Regions from separate parts of the Metabacillus sp. YM-086 genome, predicted to be linked through region 4. Evidence: riboswitches for the same ligand, from Rfam matches in the RefSeq annotation. Region 4 holds a riboswitch; each other region holds the start of a gene.
The links. A riboswitch is a leader RNA that binds a small molecule or an ion and turns the genes downstream of it on or off. The one in region 4 is predicted to bind cyclic di-GMP.
Positions count from the first base shown of each region.

Region 1: another riboswitch for cyclic di-GMP. It lies ahead of ACEWK1_RS02335 (hypothetical protein); the one in region 4 lies ahead of ACEWK1_RS09860 (amidase).
Region 2: another riboswitch for cyclic di-GMP. It lies ahead of ACEWK1_RS07650 (anti-repressor SinI family protein); the one in region 4 lies ahead of ACEWK1_RS09860 (amidase).
Region 3: another riboswitch for cyclic di-GMP. It lies ahead of ACEWK1_RS10240 (GGDEF domain-containing protein); the one in region 4 lies ahead of ACEWK1_RS09860 (amidase).

Region 1 covers NZ_JBLUOI010000003.1:90,260-95,832, reverse strand. The annotation lists gene ACEWK1_RS02360 (hypothetical protein) at 1-694, opposite strand, end outside; gene ACEWK1_RS02355 (hypothetical protein) at 815-1,096, opposite strand; gene ACEWK1_RS02350 (hypothetical protein) at 1,193-1,546, opposite strand; gene ACEWK1_RS02345 (NAD(P)-dependent oxidoreductase) at 1,567-1,830, opposite strand; gene ACEWK1_RS02340 (nucleotidyltransferase family protein) at 1,912-2,481, opposite strand; cyclic di-GMP riboswitch class I at 2,687-2,772, shown strand; gene ACEWK1_RS02335 (hypothetical protein) at 2,830-3,156, shown strand; gene ACEWK1_RS02330 (hypothetical protein) at 3,272-3,415, shown strand; gene ACEWK1_RS02325 (helix-hairpin-helix domain-containing protein) at 3,503-3,961, opposite strand; gene ACEWK1_RS02320 (DinB family protein) at 4,000-4,503, opposite strand; gene ACEWK1_RS02315 (MOSC domain-containing protein) at 4,739-5,467, opposite strand.
Region 2 covers NZ_JBLUOI010000012.1:40,877-46,449, forward strand. The annotation lists gene ACEWK1_RS07620 (ABC transporter ATP-binding protein) at 1-17, opposite strand, end outside; gene ACEWK1_RS07625 (signal peptidase I) at 14-490, opposite strand; gene ACEWK1_RS07630 (PqqD family protein) at 480-746, opposite strand; gene ACEWK1_RS07635 (hypothetical protein) at 746-1,528, opposite strand; gene ACEWK1_RS07640 (hypothetical protein) at 1,597-1,791, opposite strand; gene ACEWK1_RS07645 (helix-turn-helix domain-containing protein) at 2,049-2,384, opposite strand; gene ACEWK1_RS07650 (anti-repressor SinI family protein) at 2,485-2,631, opposite strand; cyclic di-GMP riboswitch class I at 2,663-2,747, opposite strand; gene ACEWK1_RS07655 (YqhG family protein) at 3,079-3,876, opposite strand; gene ACEWK1_RS07660 (DEAD/DEAH box helicase) at 3,902-5,573, opposite strand, start outside.
Region 3 covers NZ_JBLUOI010000018.1:22,550-28,122, reverse strand. The annotation lists gene cysI (assimilatory sulfite reductase (NADPH) hemoprotein subunit) at 1-519, shown strand, start outside; gene ACEWK1_RS10245 (ring-cleaving dioxygenase) at 730-1,707, shown strand; cyclic di-GMP riboswitch class I at 1,863-1,947, shown strand; gene ACEWK1_RS10240 (GGDEF domain-containing protein) at 2,006-3,064, shown strand; gene ACEWK1_RS10235 (undecaprenyl-diphosphate phosphatase) at 3,128-3,967, shown strand; gene ACEWK1_RS10230 (MFS transporter) at 4,052-5,278, shown strand; gene ACEWK1_RS10225 (aldehyde dehydrogenase) at 5,402-5,573, shown strand, end outside.
Region 4 covers NZ_JBLUOI010000017.1:19,830-25,402, forward strand. The annotation lists gene ACEWK1_RS09845 (DNA-directed RNA polymerase subunit beta) at 1-211, opposite strand, end outside; gene ACEWK1_RS09850 (flagellar hook-basal body protein) at 224-1,063, opposite strand; gene ACEWK1_RS09855 (flagellar hook-basal body protein) at 1,080-1,913, opposite strand; cyclic di-GMP riboswitch class I at 2,116-2,205, shown strand; gene ACEWK1_RS09860 (amidase) at 2,247-3,137, shown strand; gene ACEWK1_RS09865 (hypothetical protein) at 3,284-3,409, opposite strand; gene ACEWK1_RS09870 (hypothetical protein) at 3,443-3,565, opposite strand; gene ACEWK1_RS09875 (hypothetical protein) at 3,599-3,721, opposite strand; gene ACEWK1_RS09880 (rod shape-determining protein) at 4,051-5,052, opposite strand; gene spoIIID (sporulation transcriptional regulator SpoIIID) at 5,209-5,484, opposite strand.

The DNA of each region.
Region 1 (5,573 bases), on a different contig from region 4:
TATCACCATTTTTCAAAACAAATTCAAACTTCCATTTAAAGCTGCTGCCGGATGATTTTTTAAAACCATCACTAGTTATTTTCCCTTTTAAATAGGCATGTTTTACATCAGACCATGGAATTTTTTCTTTTTTTCCTAAGGTACTGATAATGAGCTCATCTTGATTAATCGCTTTATAATCATCATTTATCATCACTGAAATGAGGATGGTAAAGATAAGATTAATAATAAACGTATATCTGAGTGAATGTTTACTGTTCTTCCAACCTAACACAAAAATGCCGGCGAATGACATAAATGTTATAAGTGAAACAAATACAATCGTATAACCTAACCATCCTTCTGAAATATTTGCAAAATAAATATTCCCTGGACCTGCTAGTCGCTCCAGTTTATTGCGACCCAATGAATCTACAAAATTAAGTAAAATCGGGGTTATGATGGTCAATAATACATATACTCGCACTCTTTGATTAACAAACAAAGAGCGTAAATTAGATACCTTAAATTTAATAGCTGATTTTCCTTTAAATATTAAAAGTGCAAGAATTAAGGGGAAGATCCCTAATATTAAATACATAATAAGTGTTATAACAATGGGTTCTCCATAACCCATTCCAATTGATACAGCGCCAAAAATGACTGAGATGATCAACAAAAGGACACCAAAAGATTTCCTTATCTTTATTATCAAAGATGATACCCCCTTCCCCTTTTATACGAATGAGTATCCATTGAGGATTCAGTTAATGAGTAAACAGTCCAAAAGTCGGAGTGTAGGTTCTGGGATTTTTATAACAGAGGTACTTTGTTTTTAGGTCTTGTTTACTTTTCGACCATTATAATTACTTGTTTTTCCTAGAAAAACAAAGGCAACAAGCAACGTAATCATACTACTAACAAAGAAGCCCACTGCGTATGTAGAAATATTCTCTTCCGATACTCTATCATTAATCTCTAATCCTAAAAAATGGATTCCGATACCATCACCATCAATATTTGTTCCAAACGACCTTAATTCTAGTCCTTTGTTTACCAACTGAAAAGCAATGAAAATAAGAAAAATAAAAACAATCCAACGAATAATTGCATTCATTTTATAGCCCACCTTTACAAAAATAAGAAAGTTACCATTTTTGATGTAGCTTTTTCGTGACACTAAATTCGCAAGTAATCAGTATACCCGGTTTTATTAATTTGAGATAAAGGGTGATTTTTGTATGTACTCTAGACTTTTAACTTGGTTAATGATAAAAGTCGCTATATCTTGATTTGTTATTGTAGTACCCGGCATATCTAATAGATTTTCTTTTATAAATCCCTTTTCCATGCCATCAACTATAAATGGAAGCCTAATTAGTGTCCACTTAATTAACGTGTTACGGCTAAGAATTTGCCATTCCTTTTTCTTATCGGTCATCATATTAGAATAGATACATTCAAACATCTTTGCTCCCACTCTGTTCATAAAGCTCTTTTTATCTCCATTAATAGTTAAAGAGCCACCTGTAACCCCAATATAACGATCAATTTGTAATTCAGCCATTACCTCAAGTATCATTTCCGTTAATTACTATAAATCGGTTTCTCTCTGATTGGCTGGCCAAAAGAATTAATAACTACTTGACAATCTATTAGTAGTTTTTGAATATCCTCCAAATTTTGCACATTTCCTTCTACTATCTCAATCCTTTCGTCTCTGAAGCTTAACTTTGCTGGATTTCTAACAAGCATACGGACTTGATAACCGTTTTCTAACGCTCTAGAAGCAAGATAACGTCCTACCTTCCCCGTCCCACCAATTATAGCTATCTTATAAGACTTATCCATAACTGTCCCTCTTTTAATCAATTTAAGATCACTTATACTCTGTTTTAGCTTAAGTTAAGACTCAATATCAGATAAAAACATTTAATCGTTCCTAATATGGTGTATCTTTAAGTTAAACCAAATAGATCGCCAATTCTTCTTCGCTATTCGATCTTCATAAACCTCTACACGTTCTTTAGATTCTAGAAAGAAAGGTGTTGGCTTGACTTCTAAATTTACAACATCATTAATTCCGTGTGGAGCTATTAATTTTATATGGCCTTTTTCATCTAACTTTAAGCCAAGAGATGTAGCTGTTTCTGGAAATTTTGATATCGCATCTACAGAAGATAAATATGGAGGTAAATTACTTTTTAAATGCATTCTTGCTTCGTTCTTTACCGACCAAGGTACATCTGCCATTATGGTTTTTAGTTTTTCCTCAAGCATCTTTTCCTCTACTTCATTTATATTAGTAGAATCAAAGTAGATCACATCAACATCTGGAAGTCTCGTCCTTTCATTAAAATGATGAAGCGTGTCCCATATTTTTGAGCGAATAAATCCAGCACATATCCACCAATCCGGTAAGCCTAACATTCTTACAGATTTTAAGATCTCCATCATCCATTTATCCTGTTGTACAATTGAAATAATTTCTTTTTCATTCATTCTAAAAACCCCTATAAAAATTTGTAAAATTAACTTTGATATCCAAAAAATAATCATGCTATTCGATATTTACATTCGCCATTTTACCAATTAATCCCTTTCTTTTTAACATAAAGCTATGTTAGTAAGATATAGTAAATAAGAAATAATAATTTTGTAGAATTTTGTTGAAATATAGGATAAAAGTCTTTAAAATCCTATATATAGTTGATAAAGGCAAACTTATCGAAAGGTAAGGACGCAAAGCTACGAGTCTAAAGTCTTAAAGACTATGACAGTCGGGTTGCCAATAGTTTATAGATTATATAATGATTGATTGGTAACCCATTTATTAATGGGGGGATTATTATGAAGGATACTGAGATACAAGCTGCAATAAAAAAATTTAATCAATTATTAATGAGGTACCCTGATTCAAAGGAATCATCATTTTATTTCACTAATTTTCTTAAACAATTTCTAAGAGTGAAAAGCACAGCATCAGAAATTTGTTTAGTCTCATTTGTGACAATCATTAAACATGAAAAGCCAGAAGTATTCTATGAAATTCGTAAACGTGGAGAATATGATAATGTCATGAACTTTATCATCCATCTTACTACTGACTACGAGAAGGCTAAAAGTGATTTGAACAAACTAGCCAATGGTTCAAGAGAAATAGTAATTGTCCAATAAGCACTGATATTTTGAAGCATATCGTTATATAAAATACTAAAGTTTTATTTGTATTTTGGCATCTATAACGATTTTTGACGATCATATATTGATAAATTTTAAGGAATGATTAGAATTGAGTAATGAATGGATTAAATTAGTTGAGCAGTTAGAAAAAGAAGGAATCACACCAAAAGACGCAAATCAAATGATCCGCGGATACCAAATGATTAAAATGGTAATGAAAACCGTAAATGACATTGGAGAAGAAGAAGAATAGGATTTTTATCAATTGACGCGATGTAACTAATGAGTACTTTGTTTACATAAAGAAGACGATCATTTATGAAAAATGATCGTTTTTTTATTACGTATACCAAGCATTTTTAGGTCTGTTTTCAGGGAAACCCACTTTTTCTCGATATGCTTTTCTCTCTTCAGTGAAATCAAACCATTGCTTATGGCATTTCGGGTTATTAGCATAGTGAACAACACAGCGAATTTGATCTTCAACACAGCTGTCAGTCCATACAGTTAACTTTTGTTCTTGTTCATCAAAAAGAGCAGCAGGATTTTTATCTTTGATTTCTGTTAATGAAAAAATATTTAATTTATAAACCAATTTTTCAGCTAATTTGTAACCAATAGAGGGTACAGTTTGAAATTCTGCTAAACCTTTTAAAGCTTTAGCTCTTGTGTTCGATATATTCAACATTTGAGCAATTTGTTCTGTATCAAAAGTATATAACTCATTTACACGAACTTTTACTCTTCTAAGCTGGGATTTTTCCTCGTCAGATAGAGGCAATTTAATAGATACTCCCATTATTATCCTCCTATTTTGCAGCCAAACCTTCTTAATTTTTATATAGAGAATTCTTTTTCAGGCAATCCTAATATGTCTGTATTTTCTGGAACATGACCAAGCTGACGTAACATTGCAACTATTTTTCCTTTATGATGCGATTCGTGTGTAATTGAATGGAAAAGTAATTGATGGGGAGTTTTGCTTATAGCCCCACTGCCAGCTTTCCAGGCAGGCTCTTTTTCAATAAACTCATCAAGTTTGTTTTTGAATTGTTCGAAAACTTTTTCTACATAGTTATCAGCTTGTTGAAAATAGCGTTGAATATCATCTATTTTCATTTTATAAATAGTTTCCTTTGCAAGTAAAGGAGATGATGTTTCTGAAAGGACAAAAGAGCCTAACCAAGCATGATAGCAGCCCGCCACATGAACAAGAGAATCTCTAATACTCTTAAAACCAAAATCAAACTCTTTCGTCATATCCTCTTTATTCAGTTCTCTACACTGATCTAACAAAATCTGACGTGTTTGTTTGACCCATTCATATTCTATCTTCTCCATAGATCCTCCCACCCTTTTCCACTGGAAAATTTCCCCTATTATTATACACTAATATACATGATCATTACACCTAATGAAGATGAAATCTATCCTTACAAAACACCCTAGTTAATCCATAGATTCTTTAATTTTAATTTAATATACAAACTCTCTTAAACCAGATCACTCTTATCCTGCCCAACTATTCGTCTACGGACAGCGTATACTAATCTATGTATATGTCATACCTCTATCCCTAATCTAAAAGTAAGACTTCATCACCTACTTGAATTCGTCCTGTTTTTGTAACAGAAGCATAAACCCCAAAATGATTATTTCTTTCTTTTGCAACCGTTTTAAGTAATGTGGCATCCTTTTCAGCATTTTCAGGATTAACTGTAATAATCATACATCTCTCGCAATGCCTTTTTAATTTTATTTCAACTTCATTTCCAATTTTTATCTGTCTGTTAAACCATTCCTCTTCAATAAACGGAATTTTTTCATTCAAGTCTATTAGTAAATTCGGTCGGAAACGTCTGTGTTCCACATTTGTTTTTCCCCACATTTCCTTTAATCTATTTAGGGAGGCATCCGTTACCAGCTGAATATGTTCTTCTTCGATTGCTCCTAATGGTACGTGTGACGGGGTAAACGTAATCGGTGAAATTTTACACTTAGATTTTTCTTCTATTTCTTTCGTGAGTTCTTCATTTCCCCAGCTAAACACCTTGCCTTGCGGAGTAATTACTTCAACATTTGGATAATCTTCTTGCGATTCCTCTCCAACAAATCTTGCTTTATATCTAGCCATTTCAGGAAACTGCGTGATCGTTAAAAACTTCCCTTGTCTCGTTTTATCTAAAAAGGCATGACTACGGTCGCCGTATAAACCATATTCCATAACTTGTGTTTCTTGTACATTCTCTCCATAAAAGGATTTTACAGGATGGCGAATAATTTCTTTAATATAACCTATTAACATTGTAATACCTCTCATTATTTTAATTTTTGATACACTAAAAGTATAACAACATTTGGTAAAATACGCCTTTCTTTCATATAGCGTTGAACTACTTTCCCTCAACCCT
Region 2 (5,573 bases), on a different contig from region 4:
AGTTTATCAGTTATCATGTAGAGACTCCCGAACGATTTTTGTATTGATATTCTAATGACAGATAGTATCTTAGTAGCCTTGAAACAATTGGAAAAGATAATATGAACTTGCTCCAGGCAATGGAGGGGAACTTATTTGTGTATTTCTTACTTTTTGTAGTTTGGATTGTGATAAGCTTACCTATTATTTGATTTTGATTAATAGGCTCATCTGTACATAGATTTGTATCACCTTTTAAAACAAATTGTTTCTGATTATTATCTTGTTTTAGAACAGAAAGTAATCGATGGGCTATTAATTGACCAGAGTTTGTATGATAAAGTAAAATGTCTCCTTTTTTAACGTTCATTTCATCAAATGCAACAAAACGGCATATGTTTCCTTTTTTTATGTAAGGGTACATGCTAGTACCATACGAGGGTAGATCTATCCAACCGTATTTTTTTATAGTTATTAGTAATAACTCGACAGTATCTTGATTAAACTGCATGTTGGACCAATCCATATTCTATTAACTCTTGTAGAAATTCTTGTATACTAGAAGAAAGGGAGTTATTATCTAAAAGATATTTTTCCTCAATCAATTGCGTCATCCTTTCAACAGTTTGAGGTGAGTCAAGTAAAGACCAGCAATATCCACCCAAATCATTTAATTTTGTTACTGTAAATTGGTCTGTATTTAATATAATCCACTGATCATCAAGCTGAACAGCTTCATAATCACTTTTTTTGATATACTGTGTCATTATGAGATCATCTCCCAAAAGGTATTGTTTTTTTGAAAATGGAGGTCATAGATTGGTACTTGGTGTACTAGGTAATGGAGCAAATGAAAGATTTTAGTAGTCTCCTTGGGAGAATCATCCCAATAAAAGACTTTGTCCATTAAATGTAGCATGCTGTTTGATTTTTGTATTTGTTCTCTTTTATTCTTTAGAGATTGATGTAGTAGTTGAATACTCCCTAACTCAAATGATGTATTTATGCATTTACTATTTAATTCACTTCTAAAAGGGGAATCGAAGACAGTTACACTGTCAGGGGAAATTTTAATAATAGATGCCTCATCAGATAATAATTCCCTTGGTGAAGAAAGTCTTGCAGCTGTAGATTTCCCCGCACCAGAATGTCCGGAAAAAATATGTGCATTGTCGTTATCAATAACACAAGAAGAATGAAGTAGGATTCCCCAATTATGATAGACGATAAAAGAGCTATACAAATTCATTAAAGCATGTTTTAAAGCAAGTTCATCATGTACCCAAATCATTGCGTTTCTGTATAAATGATCTACACGAATTAGATAATCAGCGCGTTTATAAGAAATATACTCTTCAGTTTTAGTAATGGTTACTATACAATTTTCAAATGGAATACCATACCCATTTTCAATTTGTAAGGTGAGGTCAGGTGTATTAACTTCAGAATTGAACTGAAGAATAATTTTCTTTATTATATCTGGTATCTTATTAGAATAACTATGGGCTAAAAAATGGTGTTCTGCTATTTTAAATTTGACAGAATACATTTTAGGTTTTACCTCTTTTCTATGAAGGAGGTCAAAGCTGACCCCCATTTTCAGTTTTATTTATTTATTTATTTTCCTTTACCGGGCGTTCCAGCTCCTCCTGGAATAGTATTTGGATTAGAAGGTGGAAAGTTTATTCCATCATTTCCTGTTCCTTTATGATCTCTATTTCCTTTACCTGGATTCCAACTCTGAGCAGTCTCAAACCGAATTGCTTGATGTTCCAAAACAATTGGACGATCACTAGTAATTTTTTGTGTCATTTTTTCTCACCTCCTATTTTAATTCTTTATAAAGAACAAACAGAGTGAGGAAGTCTGTCTGTTATAGTTCGTTATACACTTTGTTGTTCTCAATAACATTATATATACCTAATTCCTAAAAGGAAAGTCCTAATTTTCGACAAGTACTTTCTTTAAAATGAACGAAATTATAAAATATCTGCATATTCATGTTCATTATAAATAACAACATAAAAACAAAAAAGCACAATAAGCAGCCTAAGCCACCAACCATGCTCTCATTTATCATTATCGTTCTGTAGTCTCCACTTATTAAATTCCAAAAACTCTCTAAACTGTTCTTTAGACACACCGGATTTCATCGCATCTTGAACAAGTTTTGTCCATTCTAAGTCAAGTTCTTCGGGATCCGTTTCATTTTGTTCATTTAGGAGGGTATTTACCGATACACCGAGTACAGATGACACCTTTTCCAGAAACTGAACAGAAGGATTTGACTGGAGATTGCGCTCAATCGAACTTAAATATGATTTTGCAACTCCTGCTCGTTCTGCTAGTTCGGATAATGATAGGTTTTTTTGGGTTCTATATTTTTTAATTCGTGGGCCAATCACGTCAAGTCACCTTCCTTTAATAATGCTATTATAACATATAAAGAAGGGATTTGTTTGATATGGAGAACGGTTTTCCAAAAAAATTTTATGTAAGAATGAGTTAAACAGCAGGACTTCCCATCTTAATAAAGAATTCTTTAATTTCTTCTACACTAATACCAATTTCCAATGCTTCTAAAATTAATTCAACCCATTCGTGGTCAAGCTGTCTGTCTTTAATAAGATTGTGTATCGTTTCATTATTCAACTATCTCATCCTCCTAAAATACTCCTGTATTCCAGGCAGCCCAGCCATCTTAGTTTTAATTCTGAAGATCTGTGACTTTGCGTCCCTATTTTTCAATAGGTTTGCCTTTGAACTGATTATATTGTCACTGAATGACTGACCTAACGTTGCAAAAGTCCTTGAAAAATGTCTGTCTTATTAACTATTCTTATTATAAAAGGGAATTTTTAGAAAGTGTGCAGAATGGTGTCGATAAGGAAAAATTTCTTTAATTGATGGTTTTTTTAATTTTACTGTAATATTAAACGGGTAATTAGTCCTGATTTGTTGTCTGTTTAGGGGGGTTTTTAGTATGTTAAGGGGTTTTTGTTAACAAATTATTAATATAAGAAGTCGTGTCTAAAATTGAATTTTTGTCGAACATTTTACAAAAAAATGACAATCGGTACCGATTGTCATTTCGTAATACTATTTAAATATCCCCTGCGGAGTCAAATAAAAAATCCCACCATTCTGAACCGAAATATTGATCTGCGGTTCATAAAGCTCCCTCAACGCTTCCTTTTCCACCTCATAACAATCGGGCTTCTCATCCATATCTTCATAAAAATGATCCAAAAGCTTCAAATCCTCATTCCATCTTTCGCGCGCTTTATCCGCCCAGGAATGATCTTGTTCATGAATAGATTGCATAATAAACTGCTCAATCCGTTTAAGTCCACTTTGGGGTTTGATTAACGGTGTCATGGTAAAACAAAGGTCTGGGATCTTCGGTGTTAGCTCCAATTTCTCAAGTTTTTCTTGAAAGTTTTCTACTAAGGTCCCACTTACCAAATGTAATCCAATCGAATAGAGCTGATCTTTTTTCATGTCACACTGATAGGAAACTATAATGTTAACACCAATCCAAGGGTGTAGTGGGATGTTTCCACCTGGTTCTTTGACCTGCTCAAAAAGTCGGATATAGCTACCTAAATTTGTTGTCGAACGAAAAATTTGGTGAAGGCGGGGGGCACCGAAGTGCATGACCTCGCCTTTAAGATCACTTGGAGCACGATTTTGGTCTGTGATCAGTGTGAGCTTCATCGGGTTCGGAACACCGTTTGTTTTTTCTAGGTAATGCCAGTAGAAGGGGCGGTTCATTAATTCCTTGTCCATTTCAATGGTTAGCTGAACAGTCATGTAGCCTTGACCTTTTTCAATGATGTCACAGGAATTGGCTGTGAAGAAGCTTTCTAAATAGCTGTGAATTTGTTCTTGTTGCATGCTTTTCGCCACCTTTCAGAAAAATTTATTTGTCACCACTAGCCGCTTTTCGTTGTTCTTGTGAGTGTTGGGCATAATCAAGAATAGATGTTAAATTTTCCATTTTAATTTTCATTTCACGATCACTTTTTGAATTGATCATAATGTCTTGAATATGCTCGTCAAAGTTTTTGATTTCTAGTCGAGTTAAAATTTCATCAAGATCTCCGATGACTTTTTCAAATAAGTTAATTTTGTCATATAAAAGAGTGAGAATATGTTCTTCAACAGTGTTTCTTGTTGCCATATTGTAGATGTTTACGTCATGTTCTTGTCCTAAGCGGTGGATACGTCCAATCCGTTGTTCCAGCCTCATTGGATTCCATGGTAAATCATAGTTAATAATATTATGACAGAATTGTAGGTTAATCCCTTCACCACCGGCTTCGGTTGCGATTAGTACTTGAACACGGTTTTTGAATAGTTCTTTCATCCAGTCTTTTTTGCCTCGCTTAAAACCTCCGCGGAAGGGAACAGAGCTGATACCGTTTTGTTGTAGAAACCATTGTAAATAAAACTGAGTAGCACGGTATTCAGTAAAGATAATAACTTTATCGTCAATTTCTTTGATTAACTCTACAACTTTCAGAGCTTTTGAGTTTTGTGTTACACCGTCTATCGCCATCATAATATCTTTAATAACCTCATTTGGTAGAGCAGCTTCCTCTTCTTCCGGCAAATCCAACATTTTTTTCAAAGTCATATAAACGGCTTCACGACTGCTGCACGCTTCACGTTGGAGTGTCATGATCGAAAAGGCATTTGCTGCATATTGTGAAGACGATTTTATAGCTGTTATCGTGTCATAAAGGTTTTGCTCGGTTTCGGAAAACTCAATCGGAACTGTTTCAACATTCCGTTTTGGCCAGTCAATGCCGGTGTCTCCACGACGGTTTCGAATCATTACTTTGTTAATTAATTCACGTAAATGTTCATGATCCTCCAGAGAACGCTCCTTAGCGGAGAACACCTCTGTAAAGTATGCTTCGTTACCAAGGTGACCTGGTTTTAACAGTGAAACAAGATTGAAAATCTCTTCAACTCTGTTTTGAACGGGAGTAGCGGTTAAAAGTAAGCAATACTTTTTCTTTAGATTCTGAACAAATTCATAGTTTTTCGTTTTATTATTTTTTAGCTTATGAGCTTCATCAATAATGACTAAGTCGTAGTTTTGTTCATAAACAATGTCTCGATGTGGACTACGTTTTGCTGTGTCAATTGATGAAACAACAACATCACATGCTTCCCAAACATAGCTTTTCTTTTGCTCGACTGCCGGAATAAAAAACTTTTCATTTAATTCCCGGGCCCATTGTGAAACAAGGGAGGCAGGGACTAAAATTAGCACTTTTTTAACTAGTCCACGAATCATATATTCTTTTAAAATTAATCCTGCTTCAATTGTTTTTCCTAAACCAACTTCATCAGCTAGAATAGCTTTTCCGTTCATTTTTTCAACGACTCTTTGAGCCACCTCTAGTTGGTGGGGAAGAGGAGTGAAGTGTGGTAGGTGATTAGGTGCTTGCAGCCCTTCAAAGGTTGGTACAGCTGTATTTTTTTGAACCTCATAAGCAAGCTTATACAGCTCCCAGTTCGACCAAGGTCCGTCGCTATCTAGTTTTTCAAAAAAGCCTTTCTGCCAGGTTGTATCGAAGTTC
Region 3 (5,573 bases), on a different contig from region 4:
ATTGGAAATGTATCAAGTCAGAAAAAGAAAAAAATCAGTGAACTTATTGAAAAATACGGTTTAACTGATGGTAAGCATTATTCGGCATTACGTCGTAGTGCATTAGCATGTGTTGCTTTACCAACATGTGGTCTAGCAATGGCTGAAGCAGAACGTTACTTACCAAAATTAATTGATAAAATCGATGAGATTGTGGATCAAAACGGTTTAAAAGATAAAGAAATTACCATTCGTATGACAGGCTGTCCAAACGGATGTGCCCGTCACGCATTAGGTGAAATCGGCTTTATCGGTAAAGCACCTGGTAAATACAATATGTATCTTGGTGCAGCACATGACGGAAGCCGTTTAAGCAAAATGTACCGTGAAAACATTGGTGAAGAAGAAATTTTAAAAGAGCTAAATACGATTATCCCTCGCTATGCGAAGGAACGTGAAGAAAATGAGCACTTTGGGGACTTTGTCATTCGCGCAGGTATTATCGGAGAAACAACAGACGGAACGAACTTCCACGATTAATATAGGAAAAAGACAGGGGGATCCCTGTCTTTTTTTATACATTCATGAATTGGCCTTGGAAGTAAGCCGATTATCTATTGTTTGAAAAAAAGGTTTTTCTATGATATATTATCTTTAATTCAAGATATTTTATTTAGAGATATTTTGTGAGGAATGTTACTAACAACTTGTAGTTAAAATATAAACAATACAAAATAATGGAGGATCACAATGAATCAATTAAAAGGTATTCATCATGTAACGGCTATAACAAGTAGTGCTGAGAAAAATTATGAGTTCTTCACATATGTGTTAGGAATGCGTTTAGTTAAGAAAACTGTAAATCAGGATGATATCCAGACATATCACTTATTTTTTGCTGATGATGTAGGAAGTGCAGGGACTGACATGACATTCTTTGACTTCCCTGGAATTCCAAAAGGAGTACACGGGACAAATGAAATTTCCAAAACATCATTTCGAGTTCCAACAGATGCTTCATTGGATTATTGGGTAAAACGTTTTGATCGCCTGGAAGTTAAACACACAGGAATTAAAGAGCAGTTTGGGAAAAAATCATTATCCTTTGTAGACTTCGATGATCAACAATATCAATTAATTTCAGATGAAAAAAATGAAGGAGTTGCCTCTGGTACACCATGGCAAAAAGGGCCGATTCCTCTAGAGCATGCTATTACTGGTTTAGGACCTATTTTCATTCGAGTAAATAATGTGGAACAAATGAAAGAGGTACTAGAGAGAGCACTTGGCTTTAAGGAAGTGGCACAGGAAGGATCATTTCACCTATTTGAAGTTGGCGAAGGGGGAAATGGAGCACAGGTCATTTTAGAGCATAATGATGTACTCCCTCATGGAATTCAGGGCTATGGCACTGTTCATCATGTTGCCTTCCGTGTTGAAGACCGCGTAGTGTTAGAAGAGTGGATTAGTCATATGCAAAGCATCGGTTTTCCAACTTCAGGCTATGTGAATCGTCACTTCTTCGAATCACTATATGCAAGAGTTGCACCCCATATACTTTTTGAATTTGCAACTGATGGACCAGGCTTTATGGGAGATGAACCTTATGAAACTCTAGGAGAAAAGCTGTCATTACCTCCATTTCTAGAGCCAAAACGGGAACAAATTGAAAAGCTGGTTCGTCCAATTGATACTGTTCGTAGTACAAAGGAGATCGTAAAGGAATAGGAAAAAAGGAGGAGAACCTTTATAGGTTTTCCTTTTTAAAAATAGCTATAAACAAAGAATTCATATTACTTGTAGATTTATCCATATTAGTATAGAATAGGTTTATAGGTAAAAAGTATCAAGGAATATATTCCTGTATTTCTCAACTCCAACTAAATAGTTAAGGGCAAATCTACTGAAAGGTAGAGACGCAAAGCTACAGGGGCTAAGTTCTGAGGAATATGCTTGCCAGTTACCGATTTAATATAAAGAAGAACTAATCGGTGGATTAGTTCTTTTTTTAGGAGAGATGACGGTCTTGTATAGTGATCTATCAACATTTGAAAATCAAAAACGAAAGCTGTATTTATATGTCATACCTATTGTTTTACTGGCTCTATTATTTGGTCTTCCTAGTTGGAATGAATTTAACTTTCTAGATAGAACTATAATAGCTTCATACTTAATCCTTTTTATAAGTTCCTACTTTTTAATCTTGAAGAGAATTTTCTTTAGAGTCGTTGAACTTACAATTTTTATATCAGTGTCTATTGTTCACTTATTGTTAACATACTGGTCTTTACATGTGGAAAGTGTTCAGAATCAACATTATTCAATTAGTGATGCTGCAATTTGGACACCGATGATTTATATTTATATTTTTATTACATTCTATGGAATTTACGGAATCGTGTTATCCATTGTTTTATGGTCTATGACAACAGCAATCATTCTATCTTCGTTGAGCATTATACAGGTTGATATGATCAACTCACTTATAAACTACCAGTTAGCAATGTTTGTTTATATTGTTATACTTTTTTTCGCTAGAAAAGGCCTTGATGCATCTGTTAGGACTTCAATGCTTGAGCAAATGGCTTTTAAAGATATGTTAACCGGTATTGAGAATAGACGGGCTGTTCACCAGTTGTTTGAAAAGCTTAATTCTGAAAGTAAAACGTATTCTATTATCTTTTTTGATATTGATTATTTCAAAAAAGTGAATGATCAGTATGGACATAGTGTTGGTGATTCAGTTTTAATAGAAATTTCTAGGATCATTAGTTGTGGTTTAAACAAAAGTGACTTTTTTGCTCGGTGGGGTGGAGAAGAATTCATTGTCATTACAAAAAAAGAGACGATTGATAAAACATTAAAGCTAGCTGAAAAACTAAAACTCTTAATTAGCCAACATCAGTTTAAGGTAGTAGGAAAACTTACTGCAAGCTTTGGTATATCCGAGTCTCAACCGGGCCAACTAGCTGAACTAGTATTAGAACAGGCAGACCAAGCTTTGTATTCAGCAAAGGCTAGTGGGCGAAATAAAATTATGATGTTTGGTGAGCAAGGCGAAAATAAAAAAGAGATTCCCTCCTGACAATTTTAACGTTATACTTACTTTTGTGGTTTAACGATTAAAAGAATGATAGGAGCTTACAAGATGGATATTCTTACACTCTTAAAGGCTGTTATACTTGGCTTAGTAGAAGGGTTAACTGAATTTGCACCCGTTTCTTCAACTGGTCATATGATTATTGTCGATGATATGTGGTTACAATCGGAAGATTTTTTAGGTAAATATGTAGCAAATACGTTTAAAATTGTTATACAACTAGGCTCCATTTTAGCTGTAGTGGTCGTCTTTAAGGACCGCTTTATCCAAATGTTGGGTTTAGGTAGATTGAGCAAAAAAACAGCTGAATCTACGGAAGGATCAAGTCGTTTAAAGCTTACTCAAGTCATTGTAGGCTTAATCCCAGCCGGTGTGCTAGGTGTCCTTTTCGAGGATTATATTGATGAACATTTATTTTCTATTACAACTGTGTTAATCGGTTTAGTTGTTGGGGCAGTCTTAATGATTGCAGCCGATCTTTTTGGTCCAAAGGAAGTAAAAATTGAGACAGTTGATCAAATTACTTATAAACAAGCATTTTCTGTTGGATTAATACAATGTCTTTCATTATGGCCTGGATTTTCACGTTCTGGATCAACCATTTCAGGAGGAGTTCTACTCGGAATGAGCCACCGTGCTGCAGCTGATTTTACTTTTATTATGGCAGTACCAATCATGGCGGGAGCAAGCGCGATCTCTCTTTTGAAAAACTGGCAATACTTTTCTATTGAAGCCATGCCATTTTTTATCGCAGGATTTATTAGTGCCTTTGTATTTGCCCTTCTTTCAATTCGCTTTTTCCTAAAGCTCATTAATAAAATCAAGTTAATGCCCTTTGCGATTTATCGAATTTTATTAGTTATTGTGATATGGATTGTATACTTTTAATTTTGGTAGCCTGTTCTAGAGAAATATGGAACAGGCTTTTTATCATTTAAAAATATGTGAAAAAAAGATAACATACATATAAGGATGAAAGTTTGTTTTAGGAGGTATCGTGTTATAAACGTTAATAAAGTTTCAGTCTATGACCATATGTTATTTATTATCATAACCTTTATCTATTGGTTCTCTCTGTATATTTATGTTCCAGTGTTTGTTTCTTATTTGGATTTTTTAGGTGGGACTTATACATTAGTAGGGTTTATTGTTGGTAGTTATGGGATCATGCAAATTTTACTACGTCTTCCGGTAGGGATTATTTCAGATCGACTACAAATTCGAAAGCCGTTTGTCATGATCGGACTCATTACAGGGGTCATTAGCTGTTTTGGTTTTGCTTTAACAGACAGCCTTGGCTTTGCGTTATTAGCCAGGTTTGTTTCAGGTGTAACTGCTTCGATGTGGGTGGCTTTTACCGTATTATATGCTAGTTATTTTAAACAAGAAGACACAACAAAAGCAATGGGGAATGTTCAGTTTATAACAGTATCATCTCAGCTTATTAGTATGGGCCTAAGTGGTTATCTTGTTAGTCATTGGGGTTGGAAGGCACCTTTTTGGTTAGGTGGAGTTATTGGTACGATAGGGATTATACTTTCCTTACGAGTGAGAGAGGTAAGCGGTGAAAAGAATACTAAGAAGATTGAAAAACACGAACTGACAGAAGTTTTTAGAGAAAAGATTGTGTTAAAAGCAGCCATTTTATCTGCAATTGCTCATGCAGTCTTATTTATTACGATGTTTGGCTTTACCCCTGATTATGCTCTAACAATAGGTGCCGAAAGTGAAACATTGCTTTTTCTTGTGTTTAGTTTCATGATACCACATGCTATTGCACCGATTGTGACAGGTAGCTATTTGATTGCTCGTTTTCAAAAATGGACAATATTAATAATAGGCTTTTTAGGTACATGTATATTTTCTGCTATAATACCGTTTATTAGCAGTCTACCTATTCTATATGTATCTCAAGCTTTAAATGGATTTGCACAAGGAATGACGATACCATTATTAATGGGCATGGCCATTCAAACGATTCCAAGCAATAAACGTGCAACTGCAATGGGTCTCTTTCAAGCAATTTATGCATTAGGTATTTTTCTTGGTCCATTTATTGCGGGTCTGTTTAGTCATGAAGGTGCCTATGTTTCAGTGTTTTTAACGGCTGGTGGAGCTGGATTCATAGGGATGATCTTATCAATGAAATGGGGATTTATGAACACTACTGTGCAAGGCAAGCGAGCACAGTCACTGTAATAAAAGGCTTAATCACAAGATTAAGTCTCTTTCTATAGCATTAGGCACACCTCTTTTTGACACTAAGAATGTAAGATGTCTATATTAACAATAAGTGATGAAGCGTATTAGGAGGACTTTTTTATGACACAGATAAAGGAGCAATCACTTACTACAGTCGAAAATACTGTAAGAAGGCAAAAGGAATATTTTCGCAAAGGACAAACAAAATCAAAAGATTTTCGAGTGAATATGCTAAAGAAGCTTGCTGAACAAATTAGAAAAAATGAAGAGAAGATATGCCTCGCTCTCAAAC
Region 4 (5,573 bases):
CAATGACTCCGTAGCCGACGATAAGTCCAGCGATTGTGCTTACAACCATAAGAATTAAAACAAGCAGGACCCTTGCCCAAATAGGGAGCAAACGCACTCGAACACTCACCTTTTGGCGGCTTTCCTCATGATTCTCTTGTTCTTTTTTAGACTTTTTGGCTTTTTTCACTTCTTCTCGACTGATCGGTTTCGTCGTTTCTTTAGCTACCAATAGACTAAACTCCTATCTTACGCCGTTTATTAATCCCAGCATTTGGTCACCAAGTGTAACCGATTTTGCATTCATCTGATAAGAACGCTGTGAGATTAATAAATCGGTCATTTCCTTGGATAAGTCAACATTGGACATTTCAAGTGCCCCTTGCTCCATTGCAACATCGCCGCGCAGCTCACCTTCTAGAAACGTTAACACTTCATTTAACGGAATGCCGCCTAAATCTTTTAATCCATACCGATTGTTTCCGTTTTGAATTAACATTTGCGGGCGATCCACTTGGACAACACCGAGTTGAAATTCTTGTGGTGCTTCTGTTTGGTCATTTTGAACGGTAGAAATCGTTCCATCATTAGAAATAACGATTTTTTGAAAATCATCATTAAAACGAATTGGATTTTGATTTTCATCAAGAACCGGACTTCCATCAGAAGTTGTTAGCAATAATTGATTTGTTCCATCATTTGTTGGTGATAAGTATAATGCACCATCTCTTGTATAATTAATCTCCCCGTTAACGTCAATTTGTAAAAATTGATTAGGAAGAGTAAAAGCAATATCAAGCTCTCTGCTTGTTTGCTTCATGTTTCCTTGTGTAAAAACAAGGCTGCTGTTAAGCATAGCTCCCGTTCCCTGTCTGATTCCTAATTCCCTGCCGAAACGTTGCTCTGCAATTTCCTCCGCAGCGTTGGGCTGGTTATTAAATTGTTGACGTACAAGCTCAGAGAAAGAAGTTTCTGTTCTTTTATAGCTTTGTGTATCAATATTAGCCATATTGTGGCCGATTTGATCAAGCTGCTTTTGAAGCTGACTCATCGTATTCGTCGCTGTTATCATTGAGCGTAGCATTTACTAGTACCCCCTATTATATGCGGCCGATTTCGTTCGCGGCCTTGTCCATACTTTTATCATAAGCTTGCAATACCTTTTGATTGGCTTCAAACGAACGGTACGCTGTCATCATATCTGTATACGTACGCCCAACATCTACTGTTGAAGTTTCTAAGTAATTTTGTCTTAGATTATATTGAATGTTTTCGTTGTTTACGGCTGTTGGCAGTTCTTCATTATTAAATGTGCGGTATAAACCATTACCTTCTTTTACAAGGTTACGAACATCCGCTTCAAAACGAACATCAATTTGCGCTACGAACTCTCCATCCGCAATCACTTCGCCATCAGGCGTTACCTGGAATTCACTAGACTGAATGGAGATTGGCTGCCCAGTTGTAGATAAAACCGGATTCCCACCAGAAAGAAGGATCCCGTTATTATCCCGTGTGAAATGGCCATTACGAGTATAGCGCTCTTCTCCCGCTTGATTTTGAACCGCAAAAAACAAAGCACCTTTTACATTTGTTTCTGCATTTAAGGGAATAATCTCTTCTAAAAGAGCTACATCTGAGTACAATCCAGTCTCTTTAAGACCACCTTGTGAAAAAGTACTTTGTAGTTCTTGAACATAAGCACCTGTGTTAATCGAACCAATTGGTGTGATTTGACCAAAGCTTGAACCATTTGTTGTTGGTACTGATTTATTTTCCAATCTATTTAAAAGCATTTCGGGAAATGCGCGGACACTTGCTTGATCCGCTTTATAACCCGCTGTATTGGCATTTGCCATATTATTTGAAAGCATTTCAGTACGTCTTTGCTGTGCAAGCATTCCCGCTGTTGCTGTATATAAACCTCTTAACATCTGTACACCCACCTTAGTCACATAGTTGTTACCGTACAAATGAATTCTTTTCGACAGAATTCCCTATCATTTATTATAAAGGACATTTGCTGTTTTCTCATTACATTTTTTCAGAAATTACCTGTTATATTTTAGGGGAAAAATAATGATAGGAAACCACTCCTATATCTTTTTACCGGACAAGCCCTTATACTTAAGAAAAATCTGAAAAAGGCAAACTTGTTGAAAAGCAAGGACGCAAAGCTATGGGCCTACCCAATGGAGAACATTGTACGGCTGCCAAGCTGCCAGGCTCCTTTTTTGGGCCATGGGGCTTATGAAAAGGAGAGGCAAATGATGAAAATGAAGGTTGTACTTCTGACATTACTATTCTTATTAGGATCTCAACTAGGAGGTCTAGCTTTGAATCATAAAGCACAAGCTGAGGGTGCCCCAGATTATTCAACATGGCTCTGGGATACGAGTAAAATTGTGTATGACCGTGAAGCTACATTGCAGTTTTTAGAAGCAAAGCAAGTATCACATGTGTTTTTGCAGATTGACCGTAGTATTGATGTTGCCTACTATCACACTTTTATTAGTGAAGCTGCAAAGCTAGGTATGGATGTTTACGCGTTAGATGGAGCACCAAATTGGGGTGTTAACAATAAAGCATTTTTGAACTTTTCAAATTGGGTTAGTGGATATCAAAACGGGGCAGCTGCTGGTGAGAAGTTCGCCGGAATTCACCTTGATATTGAGCCATATTTAACAGAGCAATGGACAACAAACTATGGTGCTGCTGTTCTGAAATACCAGGGAGCCATTTTAGCTGCCGCTAATACCGCATCAGCATTAGATATCAGCCTCGCTGTTGACATTCCGTTTTGGTTTGATGAAATGAATTTCCGTAACAAGCACGGAAAAGGAAACCTAGCCGAATGGGCGTTGAAAAATACAGATGAAGTGACCATTATGGCCTACCGCGACAAAGCCGTTGGCCCGAATGGCATTATTGAATTAGTGAAATATGAGATGGATCTGGCTGTGTTGCTTAATAAAGATGTAACGATCGCAGTTGAAACGATGAATCTTGGTAGTAGTGACGGATTTTTTACGTTTTTTGAAGAAGGTCAGGCGGAAATGAATAATCAGTTAGGACTTGTTTTAGATCAATACCAGGATTATTCAAGTTTTGGTGGGTTTGCTGTGCATCATGTTGGTAGTTGGATGGAGTTGGAGTAGGGATTTGGATTTGGGCGTGGATTCACTTAGGTGGGTTCATGCTTTTTTTGTGGGGTTTTATGGGATGGGGCGATATTAGTTGTCTTGTTTAGGAATCATGTGGCGATGAAGACCAGTTTGCTTAATTTGGATCTGTGAGTGGGTCTTCATGGCGTGAATGAAGACCCTTTCTTCTCTTGTTTTACTCTGGGGTGGTCTTCATTATCAGGATGAAGAACATCTTCCTCTTCTTTTACTCTTGGATTGGTCTTCATTAACGGAATGATAACCATCTTTCTCTTCTTTTGCTCTTGGGATTGTCTTCATTACTGGGATGATGACCATTTTCCTCTTCTTTCACTCTTAGATTGGTCTTCATTAACGGGATGATAACCATCTTTCTCTTCTTTTGCTCTTGAGATGGTCTTCATTAACGGGATGATAACCATCTTTCTCTTCTTTTGCTCTTGGGATGGTCTTCATTAACGGGATGATGACCATCTTTCTCTTCTTTTGCTCTTGGGATGGTCTTCATTAGCTACATGATGACCATCTTCGTCTTCTTTCGCTCTTGGATTGGTCTTGATTAACGGGATGATAACCATCTTTCTCTTCTTTTGCTCTTGGGATGATCTTCATTAGCTACATGATGACCATTTTCCTCTTGTTTTGGTCTTGGGATGGTCTTCCTTTCTGCATGATCACCATTTTCCTCTTCTTACGCTTTTAGATTGATCCTCCTACCTTAACGAACGACACCTCTACCTTCCTCCACTCCTGTTTTGTCATTCATTCACCCAACGACAACCCCACACCTCTGCCTTCACCCTCATTTAAAATTTTCCACTAAACTACCCCGCCAAAAGTTCCCTATAGAACTAACAATATAAACAAGACAAAAAAAGAGCCTGTACACACAGGCTCAAAAGTTTACTTATCCAAATTTTTTGCGTGGAAGTTTGTCCATGTTGTCAAGCATAATTCCTGTTCCGATTGCAACACAATCCATTGGTGACTCTGCTACTAATACTGGGACTTTTAGTTCTTCTGCTAGTAGCTGATCAAGGCCGTTTAGAAGGGCTCCGCCACCTGTTAAGATCACGCCGCGGTCGATAATGTCGGCTGATAGTTCTGGAGGAGTGCGTTCTAAGACACTCTTAGCAGCTTGTACAATCGCAGCAACTGGTTCACGAAGTGCTGATTCTACTTCGGTTGAATTTACTGTAATTGTGCGAGGTAAACCTGTCACCATATCACGTCCACGAATGTTAATTTCTTCATAACGTGCGCCTGGGAATACCGTTGCAACATTGATTTTAATTTCTTCAGCTGTACGTTCACCGATTAGAAGCTTGTACTCTCTTTTAATATATTGCAGGATTTCATTATCAAACTTGTCCCCTGCCATTTTAATAGAAGAGGCGGTGACAATATCGCCCATTGATAACACAGCGACATCAGTAGTACCACCGCCAATATCTACAACCATGTTTCCATAAGGTTGGAAGATGTCCATACCGGCGCCAATTGCCGCTACTTTTGGTTCTTCCTCTAGGAATACATTTTTTCCACCGCTTTTTTCAGCAGCTTCTTTAATGGCTTTCTGCTCAACAGATGTAATATTCGTTGGGCAGCAAATTAACATGCGTGGTTTTGAAAATAATCCTTTTACATTTAACTTATTAATAAAATGCTTTAACATTGCTTCTGTTACTTCAAAATCTGCGATGACGCCATCTTTTAATGGGCGAATGGCAACAATATTCCCAGGAGTACGTCCTACCATACGTCTTGCTTCTTCACCAACGGCAAGAACCTTTCCGGAATTCTTGTCTAACGCAACAACGGAAGGTTCATTCAGAACAATTCCTTTACCCTTAACATGAATCAGTACATTTGCCGTACCAAGATCTATACCAATATCCCTCGCGAACATTCTATCTATATCCTCCTTGCAAATCTCATTCCCGTAATTAGTTTAACCTAATTAAATATTGTATCATAAAATCGCAAAAATAGTATGATTTTGTAAAATAATTTCAAGTATTTGTGTAGGAATATGTCGATTATGAAAGATGTAGATAGAATGTGCTTATTTCACTGGTTCTTCTTCTAAAATCTCGTCCTTCTTGTACTTAAGCTTAGTTGCCTCTCCACCACGCAAATGTCTAATTGATTTATGGTAATCAAGTATCTCCTTTACCTCATTCGCAAGATCAGGGTTAATTTCAGGTAACCTTTCCGTTAAATCCTTATGGACGGTACTTTTGGAAACTCCAAACTCCTTCGCAATAACGCGAACTGTTTTCTTTGTCTCCACGATATACTTCCCAATCTTGATTGTGCGTTCTTTGATGTAATCGTGCACACCACTCTACCTCCCTAATATGGATGTGAGAAGTGTGAAATGAGACTCGCATACAAAAGTCACTTTGGCTGAATTTCTCTTAGATGATC